2 regions of the Nocardioides sp. FY1077 genome follow, and region 1 is predicted to be linked to the other one. Evidence: predicted binding sites of a transcription regulator. Region 1 holds the regulator's gene; the other holds the start of a gene.
What was found. The regulator LexA, encoded in region 1, represses DNA repair genes until DNA is damaged. The targets are predictions, from matches to a motif close to TCGAACANNTGTTCGA.
Positions count from the first base shown of each region.

Region 2: a site for LexA is predicted at 2,260-2,275, ahead of imuA' (DnaE2-dependent mutagenesis accessory factor ImuA'). Genes of this name have one in related genera too.

Region 1 is NZ_JBZWDB010000003.1:1,136,130-1,143,410, reverse strand. It holds gene AC4OR8_RS15035 (alkaline phosphatase D family protein) at 1-887, opposite strand, end outside; gene AC4OR8_RS15030 (MXAN_6640 family putative metalloprotease) at 989-2,629, opposite strand; gene lexA (transcriptional repressor LexA) at 2,813-3,538, opposite strand; gene AC4OR8_RS15020 (LysM peptidoglycan-binding domain-containing protein) at 3,926-4,243, shown strand; gene AC4OR8_RS15015 (hypothetical protein) at 4,447-4,818, opposite strand; gene nrdR (transcriptional regulator NrdR) at 5,263-5,763, shown strand; gene AC4OR8_RS15005 (vitamin B12-dependent ribonucleotide reductase) at 5,962-7,281, shown strand, end outside.
Region 2 is NZ_JBZWDB010000004.1:361,388-368,668, reverse strand. It holds gene der (ribosome biogenesis GTPase Der) at 1-721, shown strand, start outside; gene larA (nickel-dependent lactate racemase) at 852-2,150, shown strand; gene imuA' (DnaE2-dependent mutagenesis accessory factor ImuA') at 2,286-2,978, shown strand; gene AC4OR8_RS16965 (DNA polymerase Y family protein) at 2,991-4,691, shown strand; gene AC4OR8_RS16960 (error-prone DNA polymerase) at 4,691-7,281, shown strand, end outside.

The DNA.
Region 1 (7,281 bases):
TAGTCGCCCTCGCCGCCCTCACCGGTGCCGGGGGTGTGGTTCTCGGCGCCCTTGCGCCACTGGTCGTTGGTGACCTCGTGGTCGTCCCAGGTCACGATCCACGGGTAGCGCGCGTGGGCGGCCTGCAGGTCGGGATCGGTCTTGTACTGGGCGTGACGCTGGCGGTAGTCGGCCAGCGACACCATCTCCCGGGCCGGCACGTGCGCCCGGACGTCGACGTTGTCGTTGCCCATGCCGTACTCGCCGGGCCCGTACTCGTAGAGGTAGTCGCCGAGGTGCAGGATGGCGTGGAGGTCGTCGCGCTCCGCCAGCCCGCGGTAGGCGGCGAAGTACCCGGCCTGCAGGTTCGCGCACGACACCACGCCGAAGCGCAGGTTGCCGGGCTTGGCGAAGCGGGCCGGGGCGGTGCGGGTGCGCCCGGTGGGGCTGACCTGGTCGCCCAGGACGAAGCGGTAGTGGTACCAGGTCGCCGGCTCCAGGCCGGTGGCGTCCACCTTCACGGTGTGGTCACGGCCCGGGCCGGTGCCTACCCGCCCGCGGCGCACGATCCTGCGGAACCGGTCGTCGGTCGCGACCTCCCAGCGCACGCTCACCGACGGGCCGCGGCCCGAGCCCGGTGTCGCCGCGACGGTGGGGGTCACCCGGGTCCACAGCACCACCGCGTCGGGCGTGGGGTCGCCCGAGGCCACGCCGTGCCGGAACACCCGGCCACCCGCACGGAGCGGAGCGTCGGGCTCGGACGCCGTGGCACCGGCCGTCGTCGTGGCGGCGGGCAGGCCTACGGCGACGGCACCGGCTGCGCCCGTGGCGAGCAGCGTGCGTCGATGGGGTCGCAGGTCGACCTGGGCGTCGGCGGGCGACGAGGAGGGGCGGTCAGGGGTGGTCACGATCCATTCAACGACGCGCCGTCACCCGCGTCATGGCCGCAGGCGGGTGGCCACCAGGTGTTCACCCGGGAGCCACCGGCACGCCGTGACCAGGCGGGGGCTCAGCCCCGGACGGCGCGGCCGGCCACCGTGAAGCGCAGGTCGTCGTCTCGCGAGCGGCCCTGGCAGGAGAAGCCCGCTTCGGGGGCCACGCCGCACCGGTAGCGCCTGCTGGCGTTGACCAGGGTGACCTCGACCTGGCGCACGGCCGCAGCGGAGAAGCCGGTGTTGACCCGGCCGTCGCCGTCGGCGCCGAGCCGGAGCAGCCGCGTGGTCGGCCGACCGCTGGTCGGCACGACGGTGAGGGCGACCTCGGTGCCGCGGGCGCTCACCGGCAGGTCGAGCGTGAGCGCGAGCTTCCACCCGGTGTCGAGGCCCGCACCGGGGGTGAACCGGTGGGTGGCGCTGCTGAGGTGGTCGAGGCGCACGGTGCGGCGCCCGGTGGAGCGCTGTGTCGGCGACAGGGTGGCGCTGCGCCACAGCGGGGCGGTGGGGTAGCGCTGCGCGGAGCCCTCCTCGTAGGCCAGGCCGGGGCGTCGGTTGTCGGCGGCGAAGCGGGCGTAGGCGTCGCGCAGTGCGACATCCCGCTCGCCGAGCGCACCGGCCACGGCCTGCACCGAGTACTCGTCGGGACCGCCGACGGCGCTGTCGGCGCGCTCCCAGGCGCGGCGGACCAGCGAGGGGAGCTCGCCGGTGCTGGCGGGCAGCGCCTCGGTGAGGTGGCGGAAGAAGATCCAGTCGCCGTATACCCGCAGGTCGCTGTCACCGTCCATCGAGGCCCGCGGTCGGCCCAGCGGACCGGAGCGCAGGTAGGTGACGTTGTCGTCGACCGCGTCGTAGACCTCGTCCTCGGCCCAGGTGGCAGTGGCCTCGATGAACCACCCGTCCTCGTCGGCGTCGTAGGCGAACTGCACGGCGTGGAAGTACTCGTGGGCCGCGGTGACCTGCAGGTTCTCCAGCGGGGTGTGCGCCGGGAACTGGCCCGAGCGGAAGTCGTTGTCGAGCACGCAGTACGCAGGCACGTCAGCGGCGCGTTCCCCGGTGGGGATGGCCCGGTCGGAGGTGCAGTAGCCGTAGATGCTGTCGCCACCCACATCGACCAGGTAGACGTCCGTGAGTGGGCTCCCGCCCTTGGCGCCGTCGGGCTTCGGGGCCCGGTAGCCCGCGGCCACGTAGGTGTCGTGCACCTTCTGCAACGTGGCGAGCGTCGTGTCGACGTAGGCGGGCACGGTGCTGACGTCCTCGTCGTCTGCCACCTTGTCGGAACTGCGCTCGACCCAGTGCACGCAGACGTTCGTGCTGCACGTGGAACCGGGTTCGCCAGCGCTGGCGCTGTAACCGGAGCCAAACGGGTCGGCTGTGCCGTCACTGGGCCGCGCGAGGTAGCTGCGCGCCGTCGCGCGGTCGGTCGGCGACAGCGCGGGCAGGCTGCGGGCGAGGTCACGCAGGGCCTCGGTGGCCTCGACGTCGGGGTCGGTCGCCGGGGTCGCGTCCGGGTCGAGGAGCTCCTCGACCGTCTCCAGCGCCTCCGCGGCCTGGGCCGGGGTCACCTCGCCGGTCGCCTCACCGACTACCTCGACGGCCTCGCTCGCTGCACCGCCAGCAGGGGCGTCGACCGGGTCGGCCGCGGCCGGCACCAGCAGTCCCGCGCCCAGGGCGAGGGCGGCGAGGGGGGCGAGCAGGACGGAGGGGGTGCGACGCACGCGGGCTCCCGGGGGTGGGGGACGAGCAGGACGTCCAGCGTCTCACGCGTCACCGACAGCGCCGACTCGGCGGATCCGCACGCGACACTGGGCCCGTCGGTGGTCCGACGGGCCCGGCGCGACGCGGGTGGGGCAGCCCCGGAGCGGGACGGGGCCCGCAGCGGTGGGCCCCGGTGGAGCGGGTCAGACGCGGCGCAGGACCGCGGTGACCTTGCCCAGGATCGTGGCGTGGGTGCCGTCGATGGGCTCGAAGGAGTCGTTGTGGGGGAGCAGCCAGACCTGGCCGTCCTTGCGCTGGAAGGTCTTGACGGTGGCCTCGCCGTCGATCATCGCGGCGACGATCTCGCCGTTGTTCGCGGTCGGCTGCTGCCGGATGACGACGTAGTCGCCGTTGCAGATCGCGGCGTCGATCATCGACTCACCCGACACCTCGAGCAGGAACAGCTGACCGTCGCCGACGAGCTGCTTGGGCAGGGGGAACACGTCCTCCACCCGCTGCTCGGCCAGGATCGGGCCACCGGCGGCGATGCGGCCGACGACCGGCACGTACGTCGCCGCGGGCATCGCGTCGCCCACACCGGTCTCGTCGAAGGACGACTCCTCCGCCGCGGAGATCGAGCGGCGTGCGGCGAGCACCTCCGGCAGGAACACCTCGAGCGCACGCGGGCGGTTGGGGTCGCGCTTGAGGAAGCCCTTCTCCTCGAGCACCTTCAGCTGGTGGGCCACGCTGGAGGTGCTGGTCAGCCCCACCGCGTTGCCGATCTCGCGCATGCTCGGGGGGTAGCCCCGCTTCTCGATCGCGTCGCGAATCGTGGCCAGCACGCGCAGCTGGCGCGGGGTCAGGCCCGTCGCGTCGGGAGCACCTTCGGGGAACTCGGACACCGTGCCCCCCACCTCGTTCGTCGCCATCGTCCACCTCTCTGCTCCGGCACGGCTGGCGCCGGCCCGGTCCTCGTGCCCCGCCCGGGTGCGTGGGTCCGGGTGGAGGTCGTGCGTCGCCCGGCGGGGGCGACGTGCCTCACCCTGCCAGTCGCGCCGGGCGACTTCAAACACCTGTTCGAACGGCGTGTCGCGCCCGTCCCCGTCGCCGGCGCGGATCCGGTCGAACATCCGTTCGTCTGGACCCTTGCGCGGTGTCGAACACCTGATCTACTCTCGCTCATGTGTTCGATCGAACGTGTGGTCGACTCGGCCACTCCAGGCGGTCCGCCAGGACTGTCGGTGGCGCCCGTTAGACATCAGCGTGACCGACCGAGCCCCACCCGAGGCCGACCGCCACTTCCCCAGGAGGTCCCCATGAGCACGATGACCCTGCACCCCGTCCACGCCCCGACCGTGCGGCTGACCCGCCGCGGCCGACTGGTCGTGTTCACGCTCTCCCTGCTGGTCGTGCTCGCCGTCGGGGTCTGGCTGGCCGCCGGCTCCGTGGCCACCTCCCAGGCCCAGCCCACCGAGGTCATCACCGTCGGCACCGGTGACACCCTGTGGGACATCGCGGCCGCCACCTCCGCCGACGGCGACCTGCGTGGGGCGATCGCGGAGATCCAGACCCTGAACGACCTCGACGGCGGCCTGGTGATCGCCGGCCAGCAGCTGCGGGTCCCCACCAGCTGATCCACCCGCCGGCAGCGCCACGCGCCCGGCCACTGACCTCACCAGCCGCTTCGACCCCGGCTGGTGAGCTGGGGAAGACGAGGGGCGGGCCCATCGGGCCTGCCCCTTTCCTGTCCCCCGGGAGCGAGCAACGACCGCAGCGCTCGGTGGTTGAGGAGCGAGCGCAGCGAGCGTCTCGAAACCACCGAACCGACGACCAGGCCTCAGCGCGAGGCCCGCCGCCCACCAGGAGCAGTGGCGGGACCACCGTCCGCGTCGTCCGCGTCGTCCCCCGAGGCCGGCGACCCGCCGGACGGGGGAGCGGTGATCCCCAGCGCCCGCAACAACCGGGCGACGAGCACCAGTCCGACGAACAGGCACGCGACGGCCCCTAGCGAGGCCAGGGCGAGGAACCACCACGCGCGGACGTCGCCGTCGCGGGCGGTGGTGCCGAAGTCGATCGCGGCGTACACGAGGTAGCCCCACGCCACCACCGACAGCGTGACGGCGAGGGCGAGCAGGAGGAGTCGCGGCTGGAACGTGCGGGGCGGCTTGGCGGCTCGGCGCGAGCCTGCTCGTCTCCCCGCGCTGCTCACCGGGTCATTGTGTCCGACGTGCCCGCCCGGCGCAGCGGGACGCGCAGGTCGGAGCGGGAGATCAGGAGGCGTCGCGCCCGCCACCACCGCTCGGCCGCCCGGCGGAGCGGCCTGGACGCCCGCGACACGCCCGTGACGGACCTGTCCGGACCGCCGGGCGAGCGGTCCGCGGCGCGCTGACCTGCGGCTTTGCGGCGGCAGCGAAACGCCCGGCGCGCGACTCGCCGAACAGGTTGCGCCCTGCCCTCGACGGGCGTACGGTTCCCTACATCTAGTAGTTACACCGGTGTAGTTATCCACATCTAGTGCACAGGCCAGGGGTGGAAGCCCCACAGGTCGAAGCGTGTTCTACACAGGAAGAGCCCGGTTATCCACACCGACTGCACACCCCCACGGGGTGTCGGGTCGGTGCGGGGCCGCCAATGAGGGAGAGGAGGACCCGTCGTGCACTGCCCGTTCTGCCACCACGCCGACACCAAGGTCCTCGACTCCCGCGTGGCCGAGGACGGCGGGTCGATCCGTCGACGTCGCCAGTGCCTGGAGTGCAAGGAGCGGTTCTCCACCGTCGAGCTCATGCAGCTCGCCGTGGTGAAGCGCTCCGGTGCCACCGAGCCGTTCCACCGCGACAAGGCCGTCGCCGGCGCCCGCAAGGCCTGCAAGGGCCGTCCGGTCACCGAGCACGACCTCGCCTGCCTGGGCCAGGCCGTCGAAGACACCGTGCGCGGTCGCGGCCAGGCCGAGGTGCCGGCCCACGAGGTCGGCCTGGCCATCCTCGCGCCGCTGCGCGAGCTCGACGAGGTCGCCTACCTGCGCTTCGCGTCGGTCTACAAGGCCTTCGAGTCCGCCGAGGACTTCGAGGCCGAGATCGCCGAGCTGCGCACCCAGCGCGCCGAGCAGCTCACCGAGCTGGTCGACGGCGCGCCCACCCCTGCCCCCACCGGGTAGGGCCCACAGACCGCCCGGCAGGTGGTGGGGAAGCCACCTGCCGGGCGCACCACCTCTTCCCCGGGGCCCGCCCACGCGACCCCGTGACTGTCGGTGGTCGCCGCGACCATGGACGTCGCCCCCCGCACCACCGCAGCGCCACCCCCCGCACGCCACACACCGCGCCCCGCGCACCGCCGAACCAGGGAGACCAACCGAATGACCGAGACGATGAGCGGCGCCCAGACCGGAGCCGCGTCCGCAGGCAAGGGCCTCAGCTTCGAGCGGGTGTTCAGCACCGCCGGCGTGCACCCCTACGACGAGCTGACCTGGGAGCGCCGCGACGTCGTCCAGACCAACTGGAAGACCGGCGCGACCGTCTTCGAGCAGAAGGGTGTCGAGTTCCCCGACTTCTGGTCGGTCAACGCCTCCACCATCGTCACCACGAAGTACTTCCGCGGCGCCGTCGGCTCCGACGTGCGCGAGCAGAGCCTCAAGCAGCTCGTCGACCGGGTCGTCACGTCCTACCGCAAGGGCGGCGAGGACAACGGGTACTTCGCCAGCCCCGCCGACGCCGAGGTCTTCGAGCACGAGCTGACCTGGCTCCTGGTCCACCAGTACTTCTCGTTCAACTCCCCGGTCTGGTTCAACGTCGGCACCCCCTCGCCCCAGCAGGTCTCGGCGTGCTTCATCCTCTCCGTCGACGACTCCATGGACTCGATCCTGAACTGGTACAAGGAGGAGGGGTTCATCTTCAAGGGCGGCTCCGGCGCCGGCCTCAACCTCTCCCGCATCCGCTCCTCCAAGGAGCTGCTCTCCTCCGGCGGCACCGCCTCGGGCCCCGTGTCGTTCATGCGCGGCGCCGACGCCTCCGCCGGCACCATCAAGTCCGGTGGCGCCACCCGCCGCGCGGCGAAGATGGTCGTCCTCGACGTCGACCACCCCGACATCGAGGAGTTCGTGGCGACCAAGGCGCGCGAGGAGGACAAGATCCGCGCGCTGCGCGACGCCGGCTTCGACATGGACCTCGGCGGCGAGGACATCACCTCGGTGCAGTACCAGAACGCCAACAACTCCGTGCGGGTCTCCGACGAGTTCATGCGCGCCGTCGAGGACGGCACCGAGTTCGGCCTGCGCTCGCGCAAGGACGGCTCGGTCATCGAGACCGTGGACGCCCGCGAGCTGTGGCGCAAGATCGCCACCGCCGCGTGGGAGTGCGCCGACCCGGGCCTGCAGTACGACGACACCATCAACGACTGGCACACCAACCCCGAGACCGGCCGGATCACCGCGTCCAACCCGTGCTCGGAGTACATGTCGCTCGACAACTCCTCGTGCAACCTCGCCAGCCTCAACCTGCTGAAGTTCCTCAAGGACGACGACACCTTCGACGGCGAGCTGTTCGCGAAGGCCGTGGAGTTCATCATCACCGCGATGGACATCTCCATCTGCTTCGCCGACTTCCCGACCGAGTCGATCGGCCAGACCACCCGCGACTACCGCCAGCTCGGCATCGGCTACGCCAACCTCGGCGCGCTG
Region 2 (7,281 bases), on a different contig from region 1:
CTCCGAGCGCGTCGTCGTCGACAACGTCGCCGGCACCACCGTCGACCCCGTCGACGAGCTCATCGACCTGGGCGGGCAGACCTGGCGCTTCATCGACACCGCCGGGATCCGCAAGCGGGTCAAGGAGGCCTCCGGCCACGAGTACTACGCCTCACTGCGCACCACCACCGCCATCGACCGTGCCGAGGTGGCGGTGCTGGTCGTCGACGGTGGGCAGTCGATCAGCGAGCAGGACGTGCGGATCATCCAGACCGTGCGCGAGGCCGGCCGGGCGCTGGTCATCGCCTTCAACAAGTGGGACCTCGTCGACGAGGAGCGCCGCCACTACCTCGAGCGCGAGATCGAGCGCGACCTCGTGCAGGTGCAGTGGGCCCCGCGCATCAACATCACCGCCCGCACCGGCTGGCACGTCGACCGGCTCGTCCCGGCCCTGGAGAAGGCCCTGGCGGGCTGGGAGACCCGCATCGGCACCGGGGCGCTCAACGCCTTCCTCGGGCGCCTGGTCGCCGAGCACCCCCACCCGGTGCGCAGCGGCAAGCAGCCCAAGGTGCTCTTCGCCACCCAGGCCACCACCGCGCCCCCGACGTTCGTCCTGTTCACCTCCGGCAAGCTCGACGCCGGCTACGAGCGCTACATCGAGCGTCGCCTGCGCGAGCAGTTCGGCTTCGCCGGCACCCCGATCGTGCTGGAGCAGCGGCCGCGGGAGAAGCGCAAGCGCTGACCCGGTCGCGGCTGCGCCGGGGGCGGTCGACGGGGGCGGTTGACGGGGCGGTTGACGGGGCCAGCGGGGCGGCGTTGGATCGCCGGACGGCCCAGCGCTCCCGCGCCGCCGACGACGAGGAGAGCCTGCTGTGACGAGCCCCGACGCCACCACGACCGTGCGGGTCGCCTACGGCAGCACGGGGCTCGACGTGGAGCTGCCGGCCGCGCTCACCACGGTCGTCGCGCCCACCCACCTCGAGCCGGCCGAGGACGTCGCCGCCACGCTGCGCGCCGCCCTGTCGCGGCCCGTGGCGGGCCCGCCGCTGCGTGACGTCGTACGGCCCGGGCAGCGGGTGGCGGTCTCGATCTGCGACGCCACCCGGCCGCAGCCGCGCGAGCAGATGGTGCGGGCGCTGCTCGACGAGCTCGAGGGCATCACCACCCGCGACGACCTGGTGCTGCTGGTGGCCACCGGCACCCACCGCGCCAGCACCGACGCCGAGCTGCGCGCCATGCTCGGCGACGACCTCGTCGACACCGTGCGCGTCGTCGACCACGACAGCCGCGACCCCGAGTCGCTGCGCTGGGTCGGCACGCACGGCGACGGGGTGCCGGTGTGGCTCAACCGGCACTGGGTCGAGGCCGACGTCAAGATCACCACCGGCTTCGTCGAGCCGCACTTCTTCGCGGGGTTCAGCGGGGGCCCGAAGATGGTGGCCCCGGGCCTGGCCGGCCTGGAGACGGTGCTCACCCTGCACGACGCCGCCCGCATCGGCAGCGACCGGGCGACGTGGGCGGTGTGCGAGGGCAACCCGGTGCACGACGACGTGCGGGCCATCGCCGCGGCGACCGGGGTCGACTTCGCCCTCGACGTGGTGCTCGACCGCGAGCAGCGGGTCGTGCGGGCCTTCGGGGGCGAGGTGCTCGCGATGCACGCCGAGGCCCGCGAGGTGGTGCGCGAGCTGTCGATGCGACCGGTGCCGCAGCGCTACGACGTCGTGGTCACCAGCAACTCCGGCTTCCCGCTCGACCAGAACCTCTACCAGGCGGTGAAGGGGATGACCGCCGCGGCGACCGTCGTACGACCCGGCGGGCTGATCATCTGTGTGGCGGAGTGCCGCGACGGCTTCCCCGACCACGGCACGTTCCGCGAGGTGCTGGCCTCCGAGCAGACCCCCGAGGCGCTGCTGCGCAGCATCTCGCAGCGCACCGAGACGGTCCCGGACCAGTGGCAGGTGCAGGTGCTGGCCCGGGTGCTGTCCACGGCGCGGGTCGGGGTGCACACCACCCACCTCAGCGACGCCGAGCTGCGCACCGCCCACCTGTTCCTGGTCGACGACGTGGCCGCCGCCGTGCGCGCGGAGCTGGAGCGGGTGGGGCCAGACGCCCGGGTCTGCGTGCTCCCCGAGGGCCCGCAGACCATCCCGTACGTGGTCGAGGGCGTCTGAGCCACCGCCCGGTCGGGGCCCGGGGGAGGCCCGTGCCATGCTGGGCCGCCCCGCTGGCGACCCGGTCGCCCCGGCGGTGCACCTCCGGGTCGCGGTCCGCTTGACGTGTTCGAACAGGTGTTCGATCATGGACCGGTGACCACCCTCCCCGCCCTCGACCCGGACCGCCCGGTGCTCGACCAGCTGCGCGAGCGGGTGGCGGCGCTCGAGGGCGGCCCGGTGCGCGAGCCGGTGGCCACCCACGGCGCGCTGTCCGGCCTGGTGCAGCTGCGGGCCGGGGCGACGTACGGCGTCGACGCGGCCTCGCTCGGCATGGTGCTGGCCGCGGAGGCGTCGCGGTCGGGGGAGTGGGTCGGCTTCGCGGGGTGGGACGACTTCGGCGCCGAGGCGGCCGCCGAGCTGGGCGTCGACCTCTCGCGCACCGTGCTGGTGCCCGACCCCGGCGAGCACTGGCTGGAGGTCACCGCCGCCCTCGTCGACGTGCTGCGCGTGGTGGTGCTGCGCCCGCCCGCCTCGGTGGACGCCCGGTCGGCCGGCATCCTCGACGCGCGGCTGCGCACCCGCTCGGCCGTGCTCGTCGTGCACGGCGACTGGCCGCGCTGCGAGGCGCGGGTCAGCCTCGAGCGCTCGCGGTGGAACGGGCCCGACCGGGGCGCAGGGCGCCTGCACACCCGGGTGACCCGGCTCTCGGTGCGCCGTGGCACCGCGCCTCCGACGCGGGCCGACCTGTGGTTCCCCGGCGAGGGCGGGGCGCTGGCCCGCGTCGAGACCGACGCCGGTCGCGGCCCGCGGGTCGCCCCGGTGCGTCCCGACGCGCTGGTGGGCTGAGCCGTGCGGGTCATGGTGGTGTGGTGCCCCGACTGGTCGGTGGTCGCCGCGCTCGCTGAGGCGCAGCGCTCGCCCAAGGAGCCGGCCGCGGTGCTCGCGGCCGGGGTGGTGGAGGTCTGCAACGGCCCGGCCCGGGAGACCGGGGTGCGCCGCGGCCTGCGCCGTCGTGACGCCCAGGCCCGCTGCCCCGAGCTGCTGCTGCTCGACGACGTGCCCGAGCGCGACGCCCGCCACTTCGAGCCGGTGCTGGCCGCGGTGGAGGCGCTGCGCCCCGGCGTGGCGCCGCTGCGCCCGGGCCTGCTGGCGGTGCGCGCCCCCGGCCGCTACTTCGGCGGGGAGGAGAGCGCGGCCGCGCTGGTGGCCCAGACCCTGGTCGAGGCCGGGGTCTGGGACTGCCGCATCGGGGTCGCCGACGACCTGTTCACCGCCGAGCAGGCCGCGCGACACGCCGCGGTGCAGGAGTCGGTGGTCGTGGCGTCCGGCGGCTCCGCCGACTTCCTGGCGGCGCTGCCGGTGCGGGTGCTGGAGGGCGACGGTCCGCGGGGCCGCGAGGTGGCCTCGCTGGTGGCCCGGATGGGCCTGACCACCCTCGGCGACCTCGCCGCCCTCCCGCTGGGCTCGGTGCAGGACCGCTTCGGCCGCTACGGCGCCGACCTCTGGCACCGCGTGCGGGGCGCCGGTCGTGCGGTGCTGGGGGAGCGTGAGGCACCGCCCGAGCTCGACGCCGAGGTGGTCTTCGAACCGCCCCTCGACTCGGTGGAGGCGGTCTGCTTCAGCGTGCGCACCACCACCGAGCGCTTCGTCGCCGCGCTCGCCGCGCGCCAGCTGGTGGCCACCGAGGTGTGCGTGGAGGCCGAGAGCGACGGCGTGGTCGTCTCCTCCCGGGCCTGGCTCCACCCGCGGTGCTTCACCGCCCGCGACCTGGTCGACCGGGTGCACTGGCAGCTGCAGGGCTCCGGTGGCGCGCTGCGCTCCCGCCGCGACGCCGGGCGGGTCACCGCGCCGGTCGAGCGCGTGCGGTTCGTGCCGGTGACCGTCGAGCCGGCCGCCGCCCACGCGCAGGCGCTGTGGGGAGGCGGCACCGACGACCTGGTGGAGAAGGGCGTGGCCCGGGTGCAGGCCATGGTCGGCTTCGAGTCGGTCGTGCGCCCGGTGCTGCAGGGCGGGCGCTCGCCGGCGGAGCGGCAGGTCAGCGTGCCGTGGGGGGAGCGCCCCACCGGGCTGCGTCCCCGGGAGCGGCCGTGGCCGAGCCGGGTGCCCGGACCCGCGCCGGTGCGGGTGTTCTCCCGCCCGCGCGGCGCGGAGGTCGTCGACGAGACCGGCCGCGTCGTCGGCGTCACCGAGCGGGGTGCGGTGACCGGCGAGCCGTGCCGCTTCCGGTTCGGGGCCGTCCCCGCTGTCCCCGACACCCGGACCGACGGGCGAGCCGGACGGGCCGGACAGGCCGGACGGGGCGCCGTACGCCTCGGCGAGCAGCTCGACCTGCTCGACGCCCAGGTCGAGCCCGACGCGGTCGGGGCGCGGCTGCCCTGGCAGCCGGTGGGGTCGTGGGCCGGGCCGTGGCCGGTCGACGAGGAGTGGTGGTCCTCGCCCGACGGGGTCGGCGGGGGAGCCGGGCGTGCTGCCCGGTTCCAGGTCGTCGGGGTCGACGGGCGGGCCTGGCTGCTGCGGTGGTCGACGTCCGGCTGGCTGGTCGAGGCGGGCTACGACTGATGGGCTGGAACAACCCCGCGGTGCCCTGGCGCGACCTCGAGCGGCGCCTGTCGGGGCGCACGCTGCTGCCCGGCGCCGACGACGCCCCCATCTCGCGGCGCAAGGCCCCGCGGCCCTCGCGCGCGGCGATCGAGCGCCCCGAGGAGGTCACGCCGTACGCCGAGCTGCACTGCCACAGCCACTTCAGCTTCCTCGACGGCGCGAGCTCGCCGGCCGCGCTGGTCGAGGAGGCCGTGCGCCTCGGGCTCACCGGGCTCGCCCTGACCGACCACGACGGCTTCCACGGCGCCCCGATGCTGGCGGAGGCGGCCGGCGTCCACGGCCTGCCCACGGTCTTCGGTGCCGAGCTGTCGCTGGGGCTCACCCGCAACCAGAACGGCGTCGCCGATCCCGAGGGCGACCACCTGCTGGTGCTGGCGCGCGGTGTCGACGGCTACCACCGGCTGGCCGGCGCGATGACCGAGGCCAACCTGCGCGGCGACGAGAAGGGCCGACCCGTGCACGACCTCGACGAGCTCGCCGAGCGCGGCCGCGACCACTGGGTCGTGCTCACCGGCTGCCGCAAGGGCAGCGTGCGCCGTGCCCTGGCCGACCACGGTCCCGACGCCGCCGCCGCCGAGCTCGACCGGCTCACCGCCCGCTTCGGTCTCGACGGGGTCGTCGTGGAGCTGTCGGCGCAGCCGGGTCCGGGGGTGGGGGAGGTCAACGACGTGCTGGCCGGGCTGGCCGCCGTCCACGGGCTGCCCGTCGTGGCCACCGGCGGGGTCCACTTCGCCCGCCCCGCCGACCGTCGCCTGGCCGCCACGATGGCCGCGGTGCGGGCCCGGCGCAGCCTGGCCGACATGGACGGCTGGCTCGACCTGTCCGGCGCGGCCCACCTGCGCAGCGGGGCCGAGGCAGCCGCCGCCCTGCGCGACCACCCCGGTGCGGTGGCCCGCTCGGTCACCCTCGCCGCCGAGCTCGCCTTCGACCTGCGCAAGGCCTCCCCGCGTCTGCCCAAGCACCAGATCCCGGAGGGCCACACGCCGGCGTCGTGGCTGCGCGAGCTGACTGCGGCCGGCTTCGCCGAGCGCTACGCCGGCACGCCCCTGGAGGCCGAGGCCCGCGAGCGGGTGGAGCACGAGCTGCGGATGATCGAGGAGAAGGACTTCGCGGGCTACTTCGTGATCGTGCACGACATCGTGGCCTTCGCCCGCAGCCAGGGGATCCTCTGCCAGGGGCGCGGGTCGGCGGCGAGCTCGGCGGTCTGCTTCGCCCTCGGGATCACCGCGGTCGACGCCGTCTTCTACCGGCTGCCCTTCGAGCGGTTCATCTCCGCCCACCGCGACGAGGAGCCCGACATCGACGTCGACTTCGACTCCGACCGCCGCGAGGAGGTCATCCAGTGGGTCTACCGCACCTACGGACGCCGCAACGCCGCCCAGGTCGCCAACGTCATCAGCTACCGCCCGCGGATGGCGGTGCGCGACGCCGCGAAGGCGCTCGGGCACTCCTCGGGGCAGCAGGACGCGTGGTCGAAGCAGATCGACGGGTGGAGCGCGGTGGTGGCCGGCGACCAGGGCGACCCCGAGGCGCACGACGTCCCCGCCCCGGTGGTCGCGCTGGCCGAGCAGCTGCTGGGCGCGCCGCGCCACCTCGGCATCCACTCCGGCGGCATGGTGCTCACCGAGCGCCCCGTCGGCGAGGTGTGCCCCATCGAGCGCGCCCGGATGGACGACCGCACGGTGCTGCAGTGGGACAAGGACGCCTGCGAGTCGATGGGGCTGGTGAAGTTCGACCTGCTGGGCCTGGGCATGCTCGGCGCGCTCGACCACATGATGCGCCTGGCCGAGGAGCACCTGGGGGAGCGCTGGACGCTGGCGACGATCCCGCGCGAGGAGCCCGACGTCTACGACATGCTCTGCCGTGCCGACTCGATCGGGGTGTTCCAGGTGGAGAGCCGCGCCCAGATCGGCACCCTCCCGCGCCTGCAGCCGCGCGAGTTCTACGACCTGGCCATCGAGATCGCGCTGATCCGGCCCGGGCCCATCCAGGGCGGCGCGGTGCACCCGTACGTGCGCCGCTCCACCGGCAAGGAGCCGGTGACCTACGACCACCCCGAGCTGGTGCCGGTGCTGGAGCGCACCAAGGGCGTGCCGCTGTTCCAGGAGCAGCTGATGGCGATGGCGGTGACGCTGGGCGACTGCAGCCGCGACGACGCCGACCTGCTGCGCCGTGCCATGGGCTCCAAGCGCGGCGTCGAGCGCATCGAGAGCGTCAAGGAGAAGCTGTACGCCGGCATGGCGCGACGCGGCCTGGTGGGGGACGCCGCCGACGCGATCTACGTGAAGATCCTGTCGTTCGCCAACTTCGGCTTCGCCGAGTCGCACGCCCTCAGCTTCGCGCTGCTGGTCTACGCCTCGTCCTGGTTCAAGCTGCACTACCCCGCCGCCTTCCTCGTGGGGCTGCTGCGCACCCAGCCGATGGGCTTCTACTCCCCGCAGTCGCTGGTCGGCGACGCCCGCCGCCACGGCGTGGAGGTGCGCCGGCCCGACCTCGCCCGCTCCGGCGTGCGGGCGGGGCTCGAGGCCGTCGCCGAGCCCGCCCCCGG